DNA from 4 places in the Pseudomonas sp. FBCC-B1667 genome. Region 3 is predicted to be linked to each of the others. Evidence: predicted binding sites of a transcription regulator. Region 3 holds the regulator's gene; each other region holds the start of a gene.
The links. Region 3 encodes FliA, which starts transcription of late flagellar genes. Its sites were predicted from a motif close to CTAAAGTTTNNNNNNNNNNNGCCGNTAA; they were not measured.
Positions count from the first base shown of each region.

Region 1 (4,210 bases), 3.1 Mb from region 3:
TGAATGCGCTGGACCAGCTCACCCAGGGACTTGATGCCTTGCTGTTCCATCAGTTTGTTGAGACGGCTCGAGACCAGGTACTGCTTGTTTTCACCGAGCAAAATGCCACAGGCTTTTTCCAGGAAGACCCGGAACTGTTCGAAATCCAAATTACCCGTAGACAAAGATACCGCCTCTTAAATCGTGTTAACCACCAGGGGCAGAAGGCCCCTAGCTGATATCTGCTGCTTTGATCCGGTCGACTACCCGGGATGCCAGGTCATCAGGACGGAACTTGGCAAGGAAGTCATCGGCACCGACTTTCTTGACCATCGCCTGATTGAATACCCCGGACAAAGAAGTATGCAGGATGATATGAAGCTTTTGCATGCGCGGGTCGTTGCGAATCTCGGCCGTGAGGGTGTACCCGTCCATTTCCGGCATCTCGATGTCGGAAATCATCATCAGGAACTCTTCTTCCGGCTTCTTCCCTTCATCGACCAGCTTTTTCAGATAGTCCAGCGCTTGCCTGCCGTCGTTCAACGCCACCACTTCAACGCCGACCGTTTGCAGGCAACGAGTCACCTGCTTGCGCGCCACTGATGAGTCATCGACGGTCAACACCTTCAAGGACAAAGCCTTGTGCTGGGTTTCGACATCGACCACGCCCACCGAAATCGCTTCCGGGGTGGGTGCCACTTCCGCCAGCACTTTCTCGACGTCGATGATTTCGACTAACTGATTGTCGACCCGAGTCACAGCCGTCAGGTAGTGATCGCGTCCCGTACCCTTGGGTGGCGGATGAATCTCTTCCCAGTTCATGTTGACGATGCGCTCCACCGAGCGCACCAGAAAACCCTGGGTCTTGGTGTTGTACTCCGTGATGATCACGAACGGATTGCTTTGATCTTTCAGTGCGCCGGAGCCGGTCGCCATGGCCAGATCAAGAATCGGAATGGTCGCCCCCCGGATATTTGCCACACCGCACACGACAGGACTGGATTTGGGCATCAACGTCAGTTTTGGGCATTGCAGCACTTCCCGAACCTTGAACACGTTGATCCCATAGAGCTGCTGGCCGTCGAGACGGAACAACAACAGCTCCAGGCGATTCTGCCCTACCAGTTGCGTGCGCTGGTTTACCGCATCCATTACACCAGCCATGCACAGACTCCTACACCAACGCTTAAGTGTGTTGCGACGCACGTTCATTGCTAAACGGCACGGCGCTTGCTTTTTAACTCTTATGAACACAGAACCGACATTTTTCCGACGCCTGACATCACACGCTCGCCAAGTGCTTTGCGCGATGTCGGCCGTCTGCCTGTTCAACGCTGGCAGCCCTGCCCTTGCTGACGCAGTTACCTTGCCTGACATGCTTATCGGCGTCACTCAGGGCTTTCTTGAGTTCACCGTAGAAGACTATTTGGCGACCAGTCAAACCGAAGGTCGTTATGAGATCGAGGTCAAGCAGCTCGATCCGCGCCTGCGCATGCCCATGTGCGACAAGGAATTGACAGCCACCCTGGAGAGCCCGGCGATCCCGATTGGCCGGGTTACGGTCAAGGTTCGTTGCGACAGCACCTCGCCCTGGACGGTGTTCGTGCCCGCTCAAGTCCGCCTGTTTCGAGAGGTTGTCACCACCACCCGCCCCCTCAAACGCGCCGGCTATATCGAGCCCGGCGACGTTATGCTGCGCGAACGCGACATCAGCCTGATCGGCCAGGGTTACTTCACCTCCGTCGAGCAGACGATTGGACAAAAACTTACCCGACCAACGGTCGCCGATCAGGTACTGACGCTGGTCCATCTCGAACAAGCCGAAGTCATCTCCAAAGGCGACCAGGTCGTAATTACCGCCCGCAGCGGTACGCTCAGCGTACGTATGCCGGGCGAAGCCCTGTCCAATGGCGGGTTGCGTGAACAGATCCGGGTAAAAAACCTCAACTCCCAACGGGTCATCAAGGCGCAGGTCATGGCGCCGGGCCAGGTGGAAGTGGCCATGTAGAAACTCTGTGCTTGCGAAAACATGGCGCTGGCCGTGGCGGTTCCCTAAACTGTGCCTCACGCAGGAAATGCGTTGGCGCATGCAGGCTCATTGATAAATGGGCCTAAAGTTTTTGCAGGAAGAGCCGAAAACATGGCAAGCGTCCAAATTCCCAGAGGTTTTTTATCATGGTCATCGATTTCAGCCGTTTGAACAGTTCCTCGTCACTGACCGGCAGTACGCGTACCAGCGCCAACAAGGACACTGCCGAAGCCGGCAAATCCGCGCCGCTGAATACCCCGGCCGAACAGGCCAGTACCGCCAAAAGCGGGGAATCGGTACACCTCAGCAATGAGGCTCAACAGTTGCAGAAGGTCACTGACAAGCTGCGCGATCAGCCTGCCGTCGACGATGCCCGCGTGGCCGAGTTGAAAGCAGCGATTGCCGATGGCAGCTATAAAGTCGACAGCAACCGTGTAGCCAGCAAACTGCTCAACTTCGAAGCCCAGCGCTAGGCCTTCGGCCTGCGCCAGGCTTTTGGACGCTTAAACCCCAAGGCCAGCCATGCACGACACTAATTTACTGCAACTGATCATCGACGACTTTGCTCCAGCGCAACACTTGCTGGAGTTGTTGCAAACCGAGTCCCTCGCCTTGCATGGTCGCGACATGCCACTGCTCGAAGACATTCTGGCGCGCAAACAGGCAATGATCATTCTGCTCGAACAGCATGGCCGCAAGCGCAGCGAAGTGCTCGCAAGCCTCAATCTGCCTACCAATCGCAACGGTCTGGAGCAACTCGCCAGCCAGTCAAGCATCGGCGATCAGTTGCTTGCGCAGAGCGATGCCCTGACCGATCTTCTGGCTCAGTGCCAGGCCATCAATGTCAATAATGGTCAGTCGATCCTGATCCAGCAGGCCGCCACGGCCAATCAGCTGAAGATCCTCACCGGCGGCGAACCACCCGCGCTTTACGATGCCCGCGGATCAACCGCCAAGCTAGCGAAGCCGCGCCCGCTCAGTCAGGCGTGAACCTGTTGATTGAGTTCGCACTTTCAAGACGCCTCACATGCTGGCAGTATGCTAGCCATGCGCTGTCACATTTGTCCGGAGAACGATGAACCGTGTCCAATGCCTTAACCGCGGAAGATGCTCCGCAGCCACCCAAGGTGCTCTCCACGCCCATGGAGATCGCGGGTAACCTGCGGCAACTGCAAGAAAGCCACGACCCGCTGATCATTACGTTCCACGAACGTAACCAGCGCTTCCAGAGCTATCTGGTGGAGGTTGACCGTGACAACAATATGATCGCCCTGGATGAAATGGTGCCTCGCGATGGCGAACGCTACTTGCTGGCGGGCGAATCGTTTCGGGTCGAAGGCTTCCACGACGGCGTGCGCATCGCGTGGGAAAGCAACGGCCCGCTGAGCCTCGACGAGTTCAACAACACTCGCTGTTATCGCGGCAAACTCCCTGACGAAGTGGTCTACCACCAGCGCCGCAACGCCTTCCGGGCTGCATTGAAGTTGGCGCAGTTGGTGGATGTCGAACTGGGCGGCGAAAAACTCAAGTCGCCGGTCAACGGCAAGTTGCTGGATATCTCCGCTACCGGCTGCAAGTTGCGCTTTGACGGCGACATCACCGGCCGGCTGCAGCTGGGCCAGGTCTACGACCGCTTCGTCGCCGCCCTGCCCTTCGGCAGCATGACCACCCCGGTGGAACTGCGTTACCTGCATTTCGAAGAAAAGGTCTCCACCACCTTCGCCGGCATCCGTTTTCACAACATGAGCGGGCTGGTTCAACGGCAGGTCGAGCGTTTCGTCTACCAACTACAGCGTGAAGCACGGCGCTTCGACAAAGACGATTTCTGATCCAACGCTTCAACAAAAAACGGGCAGTCCCTTGCGGTGACTGCCCGTTTTTTTATGCATCAAACAATCAAGGTCTGGCTTCAGTGAAACTTTGCTCGCGTCCAGCATCCGGATCTTCCGGTGGCGTCGGCTCACTTTCCACTTCCACCTCTGGTTCCGGCTCCGCTTCCGGATGCGGCGGGCTGTGCATCTGCTCTTGAACGATCTGCTCATCGACACGCGGATCAAGGCAGACCACCAGCGGCGAACTCGACATGCTGTCCGGCATGGCCACGTGATGCAGCGGTGCATCGTCGACCTGATGCAGGTTGGTGACCGCTTTCGGACGGATTCGCCACACCAGTACCAGCGCGAAGAAACTGAAAAACGCATA
Region 1 covers NZ_CP101437.1:5,015,697-5,019,906, forward strand. Annotated here, with positions in the region: gene cheR (protein-glutamate O-methyltransferase CheR) at 1-164, opposite strand, end outside; gene NL116_RS23160 (chemotaxis protein CheV) at 211-1,143, opposite strand; gene flgA (flagellar basal body P-ring formation chaperone FlgA) at 1,226-1,987, shown strand; gene flgM (flagellar biosynthesis anti-sigma factor FlgM) at 2,155-2,481, shown strand; gene NL116_RS23175 (flagella synthesis protein FlgN) at 2,531-2,998, shown strand; gene NL116_RS23180 (flagellar brake protein) at 3,091-3,837, shown strand; gene NL116_RS23185 (MFS transporter) at 3,905-4,210, opposite strand, start outside.
Region 1: flgM (flagellar biosynthesis anti-sigma factor FlgM) is a predicted target of FliA. The motif match lies at 2,091-2,118, and genes of this name have one in related genera.

Region 2 (4,210 bases), 3.1 Mb from region 3:
CCTTTGGCCATGGCATTCCGGTGAACATCGAACCCTGCGCGGATCTGGATGCGGTTTTACGGCATGTAATTTCCGAGGTGCAGAGTGTTCACCCGGACCGGGTCATAACATCTTCCATCGGCGATGTGCGCAACGTCCCGTGCGACCGCGAACGCGTCGCCCAGCTGCTGTCGAATCTGGTGGCGAACGCGGTAACTCACGGCGATCCCCAAGGTCCGATCGAGGTCAATGCGCAGATCAAGGACGAACATTTCGTACTGAGCGTAAACAATCACGGGCTGATTGCCGAAGACGCATTGGCGTACCTGTTCCGCCCCTACTCGCGACCGGCCAGCGACACACCGCAGACTGGCCTCGGGTTGGGCTTGTACATTGCCAGTCAGATTGCCCAGTCCCACGGAGGAAAACTGGACGTGGTCTCGACCGCGCTACAGGGCACGACGTTTACATTCAGCCTGCCTGTACAGGCTTAAGCGCTGGTACTGACCAGCGAACCCGACGTACTAGAATCGGAATCCTGCAACGCCTGCAACAACGCCGCCGTCGCCGTCTGCAACGAACCCGACGTGGTCGCAATCTGTGACTGAGCGGCTGCCACATCAACCGCTTTCGCGTCGGCGTCTTCCTGTTTCGCCTGGACCGCTTGCAGTTGCTGCTGTTGTTCCTGCATCTGCTTTTGCAATTTGGCGATTTGCTCGCGCAAGGTTTTCACCGCTTCGGGTTCTTCACTGCTGCTGGAACTTCTGTCGCTCGACGCGGGGGCGCCACCGGCGGCCACTTTGGTGTCGTCGGAAGGCGTGGCGGTGACGGAGGTATCTGCGCCGGGATCGCTGATCGAGGTTTTGCTGGTGGAGGGGGTGAGAGTCTGGTTGATCGAGACAGAGGTGATGCTGACCATGGGATTTATCCACTGTGGGTTTTGGGTATCTCCCTCATCGACATGGTTTGACCACAATTGAGATCGGCTGAGTACCGACTCGGCAAGCGAGGCGGTACACAGCCATCGGCGTTACGCGCTCAAACGCGCCGTCACGTCATTCAACTGCGAGGACAACCCGTGCAGGTTGTGGCTCGCCGCTTCGGTGCGTTGCACGTTGTCCAGATTGGTACTGGCGATGCTGGTGATCTCGGTGAGGTTGCGCGAGATGTCCTCGGCGACCGAGGTTTGCTCTTCGGCAGCGGTGGCAATCTGGCGGTTCATGTCGCGAATCGCTTCGACGGCCTGGGTGATCCGCTCCAGCATCGCACCGGCCTCGGTCACTTGCTGGACGCTTTCTTCACTGCGTGACTGCCCGCTTTCAATCGCCTGCGCCGCGTCCACTGCGCCGGTTTGCACGGTCAGGATGATCTGGTTGATCTCAATGATCGAGGCCGCGGTGCGCTGGGCCAGGCTGCGCACTTCATCGGCGACCACCGCAAAACCGCGTCCGGCTTCACCGGCACGGGCCGCTTCGATGGCGGCGTTGAGCGCCAGCAGATTGGTCTGTTCGGCGATGCCGCGAATCACCTCCAGCACCTTGCCGATGCGGCCGCTGTCGGTTTCAAGCTGACGAATGACCGTGGCGGTGTTGGCGATTTCACCGCGCATCTGGGTGATGGTGTGGATGGTGCCCTGCATGACTTTTTCGCCCTGCTGCGCGGACTGATCCGCGTCGTCGGCAGCGCGCGCGGCGTCGGCGGCGTGACGGGCAACCTCTTGCGCGGTGGCCGACATTTCGTTCATCGCCGTGGCCACTTGATCGGTGCGGTTGAACTGTTCGTTGGTGCCACCGGCCATCAGCGTAGCGATGGAGTTCAGTTCGCCACTGGCACTGTCCAGATCCTTGGCGCTGCGCTGCAAATGGCTGAAGGTTTCGGCGAGGAAATCGCGCAGGGTATTGGCGGCGACCGCCAGTTTGCCCAGCTCATCCTGACGGGTGCTGGCCACGCGGTCGGAGAATTTGCCCTGGCTGAGTTGCGCGACGTATTCGATCAGTTTGCGAATCGGTTCGACCAGGTTGCGGTTGACCAGCCACAGGCTCAACAGCCCGATCAGCAAGCCCGAGGCAAGCATCACGATGATCCCGAGCAATATGGTGCGGTCGGCGTCGGCACTGATCAGCTTCGATTCCTCGGCGCCCTGCTTGCGCAGCTCAACGACCAGTTCGCTCATCTGATCACTGGCCGCACGGTCCACCCCTTTCACAGCGGTGTCGCCAGCAGTCGGGTCGGCACCGGCAGCGACGTAGGCATCACGACCCTTCTGGTAAGCGGCGCCGAGCATGCGGTGTTCATCACGCAGGCGTTCGATGCGGGTCTTGAGTTGCGGCTCCATGCCTTTCTGCCCGGCCAGTTCACCGAGGATGCTTTGCACATCGCGCTGGCGGTCTTCGAATTGCTTCCAGTGTTTGTCCAGGTCCGCCGGTTGCTTGCCGCGCAGCAGGACGTTTTTCCATTCCTGAACCTGCACCTTGAATTGCAGGTTGGCTTCATCGATCAACTGGGACGTGTGCAGCGGGCCATCGATCAGATTCGCGTAACTCTGAACACCGCTGGACAGGAAATGAAAGCAAGCCAGTGCGATCAGCAACATCGCCAGCAGGCTGCCGCTCAACAAGGCGAGGATTTGTGCTCTCAGGGATTTTTGCAGCATCGAGTGATACTCATGACAGGGGTGAGACACGCCGTGACAGGGCGTGAAAGGTGTCCGGACATCCCTGTCTGCGGCCTGGCTCGTGGCCAAAGGCGCGCACGTTAACGTTAGCGAGATCGGCGTGCCAGAGCCGTTCTTTAATCAAATCCGACCATCGGTATGGCCACTATTTAGCCTTCATTGACCTGTCACATAACTGTCAAAAATCATTGCGATGATGCCGCTCAAGTGAACCTGTAAAACCCGCGACAGGCGACGCCCTTGCGAGCACTCATGAACCACAGCATCGACCAAAGCCATCGCGACACCGATCTGTTCGGCCTGCTCTACGGGTTTAGTTTTCGCCCTGGTGAACGCGGTCGCGAGATCGATTCGGCCAAGGCGCTGCAATGCCTGCAACAACCCGACGACAGCGAAGAATTCCTCTGGCTGCACCTGAACCTGGCGCACGCCGCGTGCGAGCGCTGGATGAAAAGCCATCTGGAGTTGCCCGACGAGTTTTTCGAAGCGCTGCACGAAGGTTCGCGCTCGACGCGTATCGAGCACGTGGATTCGGCCTTGTTGGCGGTGGTCAACGATGTGGTGTTCAACCTCAGCAGCATGGTCTCCTCGGATGTTTCGACGCTGTGGGTATGCGCCCGCAGTCGGCTGATCATCAGCGCGCGCCTGCAACCGCTGCACTCGGTGGACAAGTTGCGCTCGTCGGTGAAGGCCGGTGAGTGTTTTCGTTCGCCACTGGAACTGCTCGTGCATCTGCTGCGCGATCAGGGCGAGGTGCTGACGCAAATCGTGCGCAAGACCAGCCAGAGTGTCGATCAGATCGAAGATGAACTGTTGTCGTCGCGGCTGTCGACCAACCGCGCTGAACTGGGCGCCAACCGCCGGGTGCTGGTGCGCCTGCAACGCCTGCTGGCGCTGGAGCCGGGGTCGTTGCTGCGCTTGCTCAATCGACCGCCGCAATGGCTGCAGAAGGAGGACGTCAAGGAGCTGCGCAAGTCCACCGAGGAGTTTGCGCTGATCATCAACGACCTCACGGCCCTGGGGGAGCGGATCAAGCTGCTGCAGGAAGAAATCGCCGCCAACCTCAACGAACAGAGCAACCGCACGCTGTTTACGCTGACGGTGGTGACGGTGCTGGCGTTGCCGATCAACATCATTGCCGGTTTCTTTGGCATGAACGTCGGCGGTATTCCTCTGTCCGGCGATCCCGAAGGGTTCTGGATCCTGGTGGCACTGGTCGCAACCTTTACCGTGCTGGCCGGACGCTGGGCGTTTCGCAAGCGCCAGGATTATTGAAGACACCGCAAATCCTGTGGGAGTTATTCGACCTCCTGGTGCACTTCAGATCAGCGGACTACAAAAACCCCAACCCCTGACCTGAAGCAGTCTCTCTGTAACAATTAGCAACGACTATCACTGACACACCTCCCTCATCAGGATTGTCCGTTATGGCTACGCCTTCCTACCCCGCTGATACTCCGGCCTCCACTGCCCGTAGCGCCAAGCCCCAACTCGATAAAAAGCCCAGCCTGTTCACCCTGGTGGTGTTTTTCGGCGTGCTGGCCAGCGGGCTGCTGT
Region 2 covers NZ_CP101437.1:5,082,770-5,086,979, forward strand. Annotated here, with positions in the region: gene NL116_RS23485 (GAF domain-containing sensor histidine kinase) at 1-473, shown strand, start outside; gene NL116_RS23490 (hypothetical protein) at 470-898, opposite strand; gene NL116_RS23495 (methyl-accepting chemotaxis protein) at 1,010-2,632, opposite strand; gene NL116_RS23500 (transporter) at 2,906-3,928, shown strand; gene NL116_RS23505 (inorganic phosphate transporter) at 4,081-4,210, shown strand, end outside.
Region 2: NL116_RS23495 (methyl-accepting chemotaxis protein) is a predicted target of FliA. The motif match lies at 2,746-2,773, and genes of this name have one in related genera.

Region 3 (4,210 bases):
GCTGTCGCCTGCCGCTATCGGCGCAGCCGGTGCGGCGGGCGCAGGCGCCACGGCATCGACGGCGAACTGGCCTTTGCCGTGCAATTGATCGAGCAACGACTCGAACTCGGCATCGGTGATTTCGTCGCTGGCAGCGGCATCGCTGGCAGGCTTAGGTGCAGCTGCAACCACTGGCGCCTCGGCCTGAGCCTTGACGGCGTTCAGCGAGTCCAGCAGTTGTTCGAATTCGTTATCGGTGATGTCACCCGATTCGCTTTCGACGGCAGGTGCTTCAGCCACGTGAGCAACCGGCGCAGCTTCGTCTGCCGTTTGCGGCTCGGCCAAACGGGCCAGGGCCTCCAGCAATTGCGGGGTCGCCGCCGTAACCGGGCTGCGCTCGCGGACTTCGCCGAACATGCTGTTCACCGCGTCCAGCGCTTCGAGGACCACGTCCATCAGTTCCGAGTCAACGCGACGCTCACCCTTGCGCAGGATGTCGAACACGTTCTCGGCGATGTGGCAGCACTCCACCAGTTCGTTGAGCTGGAGGAAGCCGGCGCCCCCTTTTACAGTGTGAAAACCGCGAAAAATTGCATTGAGCAAGTCCGCGTCATCCGGTCGGCTTTCCAGCTCGACCAGTTGTTCGGACAGTTGCTCTAGAATCTCGCCGGCCTCAACCAGGAAATCCTGAAGGATCTCTTCATCGGCGCCGAAGCTCATTAAGGGGGTGCTCCTACAGGTCTAAAAACCTAAAAAACCTAGAATGCTAAAACTCTAAAATCCCAGGCTGGATAGCAAATCGTCCACATCGTCCTGACCGGACACAACGTCTTCTCTTTTATCGGCATGGATCTGCGGACCTTCACCCTGAGAGAGATGTTTTTGTGGATCTTTTTCGGCGAGCATCGATTCACGGTCATGTTCGATACCCGCAAAGCGGTCTACCTGGCTGGCCATGAGGACGAGCTTGAGCAAATTGCTTTCAACTTCGGTGACCAATTGGGTCACGCGCTTGATCACCTGACCGGTGAGGTCCTGGTAATCCTGAGCCAGCAGGATGTCGTTGAGGTTGCTCGACACCGTGCGGTTGTCCTGCGTGCTGCGTGTCAGGAAACCGTCGACGCGGCGGGCCAACTCACGGAACTCTTCAGCCCCGACTTCGCGGCGCATGAACCGGCTCCAGTCCGTGCTCAAGGCCTGGGCTTCTTCGCTCAAGCTGTTGACCAGCGGCGTGGCGCTTTCTACCAGGTCCATGGTGCGGTTGGCCGCAGCCTCGGTCAGCTTGACCACATACCCCAGGCGCTCGGTGGCGTCCGTGATCTGCGACACTTCCTCGGCTTGCGGCATGTTCGGGTCAATCTGGAAATTGACGATCGCGCTGTGCAGCTCGCGAGTGAGCTTGCCCACTTCTTGATACAGGCCACGGTCACGGGTCTGATTGAGCTCATGGATCAGTTGCACAGCCTCGCCGAACCTGCCTTTTTCAAGGCTGGCGACCAGTTCGACGGCATGTTTTTTCAGGGTCGATTCAAAATCGCCCTGTGAAGATTCTTTATGCTCCATAGCTCCCCCGTGGCGCAGTGGATCAACCGATGCGTTCGAAAATCTTCTCGATTTTTTCTTTCAACGCCTGGGCCGTGAAGGGTTTGACCACATAGCCGTTGACGCCGGCCTGGGCCGCTTCGATGATCTGCTCGCGCTTGGCTTCAGCAGTCACCATCAGCACTGGCAGGTGCTTGAGCTTTTCATCGGCGCGGACGTGGCGCAGCAGATCGATACCGGTCATGCCAGGCATGTTCCAGTCCGTGACCAGAAAATCGATGCTCCCGCTGTTGAGAACCGGAATGGCAGTAGTGCCATCGTCGGCCTCGACCGTGTTGGTGAACCCAAGGTCACGCAACAGGTTTTTTATGATTCGCCGCATCGTTGAGAAGTCATCAACGATGAGGATTTTCATGTTCTTGTCCAATTCGACCTCCAAGCAGTCTTAAACGCGCCCAGCACCTGGACGCGCCATTTCAATCAATTCGGCAATTCACTCGATGACTGTCTGGAGCACAACAGATCGCGACCGGTGCCGTTCAAATCCGCACCAGCCCCGTTCGCAGTGTCCCCACACTGCCTTCAGCGCGCTCGCCACTCCCCCAAACGCCCCCGCAAACGGGCCGCGCACTGGCTGTGTAACTGGCTGACCCGCGATTCGCTGACCCCCAGGACCTCACCGATTTCCTTGAGATTCAACTCTTCGTCGTAGTACAGCGCCAACACCAGTCGCTCGCGCTCCGGCAAATTGGCAATCGCGTCCGCCAGCGCCGCCTGGAAGCGTTCATCTTCCAGATCGCGTGACGGTTCGAGATGAGCACTCGCGCCATCCTCGTGCAGCCCTTCGTGTTCGCCGTCCTGCAACAGATCGTCGAAACTGAATAAGCGGCTGCCCAGGGTGTCGTTCAAAATCCCGTAATAATCGTCGAGGCTCAATTGGAGTTCGGCCGCAACCTCGTGATCTTTAGCGTCACGGCCGGTTTTAGCTTCAATAGAGCGAATTGCGTCGCTGACCATACGGGTATTTCGGTGAACCGAGCGTGGCGCCCAGTCCCCCTTGCGTACTTCATCAAGCATGGCGCCGCGGATTCGTATGCCCGCGTACGTCTCGAAACTGGCGCCTTTGCTGGCGTCGTATTTGGTCGACACTTCAAGCAGGCCGATCATCCCGGCCTGGATCAGGTCTTCAACCTGGACACTGGCCGGCAGACGGGCCAGCAAGTGGTAAGCAATGCGTTTGACCAGTGGCGCGTAACGCTCGATCAGCTCGTACTGCGCGTCACGTGCCGACTTCTTGTAGAGGTTGTAGCCACTGGCTGTCATAGGACGGGTCCTGCGGTCTGTTGCACAAGGCGCTCGACGAAAAATTCAAGGTGCCCGCGCGGGTTGGCAGGCAGCGGCCAGGTATCAACTTTCTGCGCGATAGCCTTGAACGCCAGGGCGCACTTGGAACGCGGGAAGGCTTCATACACGGCACGTTGTTTCTGCACAGCCTTGCGCACGCTTTCGTCGTAAGGCACCGCGCCGACGTATTGCAAGGCAACGTCGAGAAAGCGGTCGGTGACCTTGGTCAACTTGGCGAACAGGTTGCGACCTTCTTGCGGGCTCTGGGCCATGTTGGCCAGGACGCGGAAGCGGTTCATGCCGTAATCGCGGTTAAGCAGTTTGATCAGTGCGTAGGCGTCGGTGATGGAGGTCGGCTCGTCGCAGACCACCAGCAAGACTTCCTGCGCTGCCCGAACAAAACTGACTACCGAGTCACCTATGCCCGCAGCGGTGTCGATCACCAATACGTCGAGGTTGTCGCCGATGTCGCTGAACGCCTGGATCAGGCCGGCATGCTGAGCCGGGCTCAAGTGAACCATGCTCTGTGTGCCGGACGCGGCCGGAACGATTCGAATACCGCCCGGGCCCTGCAACAGAACGTCGCGCAGCTCGCAGCGGCCTTCGATGACGTCGGCCAGTGTACGTTTGGGTGTCAGCCCCAGCAGGACGTCGACGTTCGCCAGACCCAGGTCAGCGTCCAACAGCATGACGCGACGGCCGAGCTCGGCCAGGGCCAGTGACAAATTCACTGACACGTTAGTCTTGCCGACGCCACCTTTGCCGCCGGTCACCGCGATCACCTGTACGGGATGCATGCTGCCCATGTTATTTCTTTACCTTGTCTTGCATAGACGGAGGCCACATTACTGGCTGCGCGTTCAGCAACTGAACAATGCATGGCAGACCATCGATGTAGGTACAAAAACTTTTCATTAATACCTCAGCCAACCTGCTTGGTCGGGCTGTGGTAAATATCAGCGAACATGTCAGCCATGGCTTCTTCGCTGGGTTCTTCCTGCATTTGCACGCTGACGGCGCGACTGACCAGCTGATGACGACGCGGCAGATGCAAATCATCCGGGATCCGCGGGCCATCGGTCAGGTACGCCACCGGCAATTCATGACTGATCGCCAGGCTCAGCACTTCGCCCAGACTTGCCGTTTCATCCAGTTTAGTCAGGATGCAGCCAGCGAGCCCGCAGCGTTTGTAACTGTGATAAGCGGCTGTTAGAACCTGTTTCTGGCTGGTGGTTGCGAGCACCAGGTAATTTTTTGATTTGATGCCACGTCCGGCCAGGCTTTCGAGCTGCATGCGCAGGGCTGGATCGCTGGCCTGAAGGCCTGCGGTATCGATCAGCACCAC
Region 3 covers NZ_CP101437.1:1,934,558-1,938,767, reverse strand. Annotated here, with positions in the region: gene NL116_RS08605 (chemotaxis protein CheA) at 1-699, opposite strand, end outside; gene NL116_RS08600 (protein phosphatase CheZ) at 754-1,542, opposite strand; gene NL116_RS08595 (chemotaxis response regulator CheY) at 1,565-1,936, opposite strand; gene fliA (RNA polymerase sigma factor FliA) at 2,104-2,844, opposite strand; gene fleN (flagellar synthesis regulator FleN) at 2,841-3,671, opposite strand; gene flhF (flagellar biosynthesis GTPase FlhF) at 3,788-4,210, opposite strand, start outside.

Region 4 (4,210 bases), 3.4 Mb from region 3:
ACGCTCTGCAATTCCACGAAGAGCACGGCGAAGTTTGCCCTGCCAACTGGAAAAAAGGCGACAAGGGCATGAACGCTTCGCCAGAAGGCGTTGCTGCTTACCTGACCGAGCACGCTGCGGCACTGTAAGCCCAAGCGTCAGGCATAAAAAAACCGGCCTCAGTGGCCGGTTTTTTTATGCGCAGGATTCATCAGCGACAGATCAGTCGTTGAAGTCTTCCCAGCCGCCCATCTGTTTCCAGCGATTGACGATGCCGCAGAACAGTTCGGCCGTTTTCTCGGTGTCATAACGAGCCGAGTGCGCCTCACGACCGTCGAAGTCGATATCCGCCGCCTGACAGGCTTTGGCCAGCACGGTTTGACCGTAAGCCAGGCCGGCAAGGGTCGCGGTGTCGAAGCTGGAGAACGGATGAAACGGGTTACGTTTCATGTCCAGACGTGCGACCGCTGCGTTGAGGAAGCCCAGGTCGAAGCTGCTGTTGTGGCCAACCAGAATCGCCCGTTTGCAGCCGTTGGCTTTCAGGGCTTTGCGGATGCCGCGGAAGATATCCGTCAGCGCCGCTTCTTCACTCACGGCCATGCGCAGCGGGTGATCGAGTTTGATCCCGGTGAATTCCAGTGCCGCCGCTTCGATGTTCGCGCCTTCAAAGGGCTCTACACGGAAGAAATAGGTGTGATCGGGGTACACAAACCCTTTCTCGTCCATGGCGATGGTGGTTGCAGCAATTTCCAGCAGGGCGTCGGTGGCCGAGTTGAAACCACCGGTTTCTACGTCGACGACGACCGGCAGGTAACCACGGAACCTGGCTGCCATTGGATGACGAGGACCGCCTCCACCGCCTTGACCGTCCTGTTCGTCATCGAAATGGTCTTCACTCACGCGTGTTCCTCCAGCAGGCGCCAGCGCAGTTTTTCACCGGCGCGCAGCGGGATAACGGTCAACTCGCCAAATGGCAGGCTGGTTGGGGCGGTCCACTCATCGCGGACCAGGGTAATGCGGTCGGTGTTCGCCGGCAGGCCATAGAAACGCGGGCCGTTGAGGCTGGCGAAGGCTTCGAGTTTGTCCAGCGCGTTACGCTGTTCGAACGCTTCAGCGTACATCTCGATGGCTGCATACGCGGTGTAGCAACCGGCGCAGCCGCACGCGGCTTCTTTGGCGTGCTGGGCGTGGGGGGCCGAGTCAGTGCCCAGGAAGAACTTTTCGCTGCCGCTGGTGGCGGCGTCGAGCAGGGCTTCCTGGTGCGTATTGCGCTTGAGAATCGGCAGGCAATAGAAGTGCGGCCGAATCCCGCCTACCAGCATGTGGTTGCGGTTGTACAGCAGGTGATGAGCAGTGATGGTTGCGCCGACATTGGCCGAAGCCTCGTTGACGAACTGCACGGCATCGGCGGTGGTGATGTGCTCGAACACCACTTTGAGCGTCGGGAAACGCTCGACCACACGGCGCATGTGCTCATCGATGAAGATTTTCTCGCGGTCGAACACGTCGACATCGCCACGGGTGACTTCGCCGTGGATCAGCAAGGGCATTCCGACTTCGGCCATGGCCTCAAGAGCAGGAAAGATCTTGTCGATGCTGGTGACGCCAGAATCCGAGTTGGTGGTCGCGCCGGCCGGGTACAGCTTGGCGGCGTACACGAAACCGCTGGCCTTGGCCTCGCGAATTTCTTCGGGCTGGGTGCGGTCAGTCAGGTAAAGCACCATCAACGGTTCGAAGCGACTGCCGGCCGGGCGTGCAGCGAGGATTCGCTGGCGATAGCCGTCGGCTTCAGCGGCGTTACGCACCGGAGGTACCAGGTTGGGCATGATGATGGCGCGACCAAAGGTGCGCGCAACATCCGCAACGGTATTGGTCAACACGGCACCATCGCGAAGATGAATGTGCCAGTCGTCGGGACGCAGCAGGGTCAGGCGGTCGGACATGAGGGGATTCCAGGCGGGTCAAACTCAGGGGAATGCTACCGGAAAAGACTCTTGCAGGCACTCGCTATCAAGTTTTGCAGGAACCTACCGATATGAATCAGGTATGCCGGAAACATGCGTGTGTCGGTCTTTTTGTTGTAGAAGCCAGTGGAGCCTCCCGTGCGCCAGCGTTATTTAGCCTTGCTCAGTGTGTTTGCCAGCCTTCCTGCGATGGCGCTCACTTTCCAGACGCGTCTGGAGAGCATCGAGTGGACGGTCGAAGGCGACAAGTTCGAATGCCGCCTGACTCAGCCGATCACCGATTTCGGGTCGGGTGAGTTCGTACGCCGTGCCGGTGAGCAGGCGATATTTCGTCTGAATACCTACAACGCGATGATCGGCGGCGGTTCGGCGACCTTACTGGCAGCGGCCGCGCCGTGGCAGCCGGGGCGTGGCGACATCAATCTGGGCTCGGTGCGCCTGGGCAGCGGCAATGTGCTGTTCAATAGCTCGCAAGCTCAGGCCGGGCGCTTGATCAGTGGCTTGATCGATGGCCGCAGTCCGGTGATCCGGCATGCCTCTGGTGATGGCCGGGTGTCGGAAGTTCGGCTGTTGCCGGTCAAGTTCAGCAAGGCATTCAACGACTACCAGAGTTGCGTGGCGAAACTGTTGCCGAAAAATTTCGAACAGGTCAAACAGTCCGAAATCACTTTCACGGGTGCCGAAGGTATTGATCTTGATGCGCACGCCAAGGCGCAGTTGCAAGTGATGCTGGAGTTCATGAAGGCTGATCCGTCGGTCAATCACATCGAGCTCGACGGGCACTCCGACAACAGCGGCAATCGCCTGGCCAACCGTGAACTGTCGCGCCGCCGCGCATTGGCGGTGATGGATTACTTCAAGGCCAACGGCATTCAGGAATCGCAGATCACCATGCGCTTCCACGGCGAGCGCTACCCTGTGGCGCCGAATACCAACGCCGCCAACCGCGCAAAAAATCGACGGGTTGCCGTGCGTCTGGAACGCGTCGCGCCGACCGAGAAAGTCGCGCCTCAAGGGGCGACACCGGGAAGCGCCGCGACGACCTCCTGACCCTCCGAAGTCGTCGCTCGCTCGACAGAATCTGTCGCTTCGTCGTCATAAGCTGTCGCGCCACTGTAAATTATTTCGTATGACCGGTAGACTTCACGGCTTTCCGTAGAACCCCGTGGAGTGATGGCATGGCGGACGTAAACAAGGTCGTTCTGGCGTATTCCGGCGGCCTGGACACTTCGGTGATCCTCAAGTGGCTGCAGGATACTTATAACTGTGAAGTGGTGACCTTCACCGCTGACCTGGGTCAGGGCGAAGAGGTCGAACCTGCGCGCGCCAAGGCACAGGCCATGGGCGTCAAAGAGATCTACATCGACGACTTGCGCGAAGAATTCGTGCGCGATTTCGTTTTTCCGATGTTCCGCGCCAACACCGTTTACGAAGGCGAGTACCTGCTGGGTACTTCCATCGCTCGTCCGTTGATCGCCAAACGCCTGATTGAAATCGCCAACGAAACCGGTGCTGACGCCATTTCCCACGGCGCCACAGGCAAGGGCAACGACCAGGTTCGTTTCGAACTGGGTGCGTACGCCTTGAAGCCAGGTGTGAAAGTGATTGCTCCGTGGCGCGAGTGGGACCTGCTGTCCCGTGAAAAGCTGATGGATTACGCTGAAAAGCACAACATCCCGATCGAGCGTCACGGCAAGAAAAAATCCCCGTACTCGATGGATGCCAACCTGCTGCACATCTCCTATGAAGGCGGCGTGCTGGAAGACACCTGGACCGAGCACGAAGAAGACATGTGGAAATGGACCGTCTCCCCGGAGAACGCTCCAGACAAACCGCAATACCTGGAACTGACCTACCGTAACGGCGACATCGTTGCACTGGACGGCGTCGAAATGACCCCGGCCACTGTGCTGGCGACACTGAACCGTATCGGTGGTGAACACGGTATCGGCCGTCTCGATATCGTCGAGAACCGTTACGTCGGGATGAAGTCTCGTGGCTGCTACGAAACCCCTGGCGGCACCATCATGCTGCGCGCTCACCGTGCGATCGAATCGATCACCCTGGACCGCGAAGTGGCTCACCTCAAAGACGAGTTGATGCCCAAGTATGCCAGCCTGATCTACACCGGTTACTGGTGGAGCCCTGAGCGTCTGATGCTGCAACAGATGATCGATGCATCCCAGGCCCACGTGAACGGCGTTGTTCGCCTGAAGCTGTACAAAGGCAACGTGATCGTGACCGGTCGCAAGTCTGACGAATCGTTG
Region 4 covers NZ_CP101437.1:5,396,212-5,400,421, reverse strand. Annotated here, with positions in the region: gene NL116_RS24960 (peroxiredoxin) at 1-128, shown strand, start outside; gene rnt (ribonuclease T) at 202-879, opposite strand; gene pyrC (dihydroorotase) at 876-1,922, opposite strand; gene NL116_RS24945 (flagellar protein MotY) at 2,082-2,993, shown strand; gene NL116_RS24940 (argininosuccinate synthase) at 3,122-4,210, shown strand, end outside.
Region 4: NL116_RS24945 (flagellar protein MotY) is a predicted target of FliA. The motif match lies at 1,989-2,016, and genes of this name have one in related genera.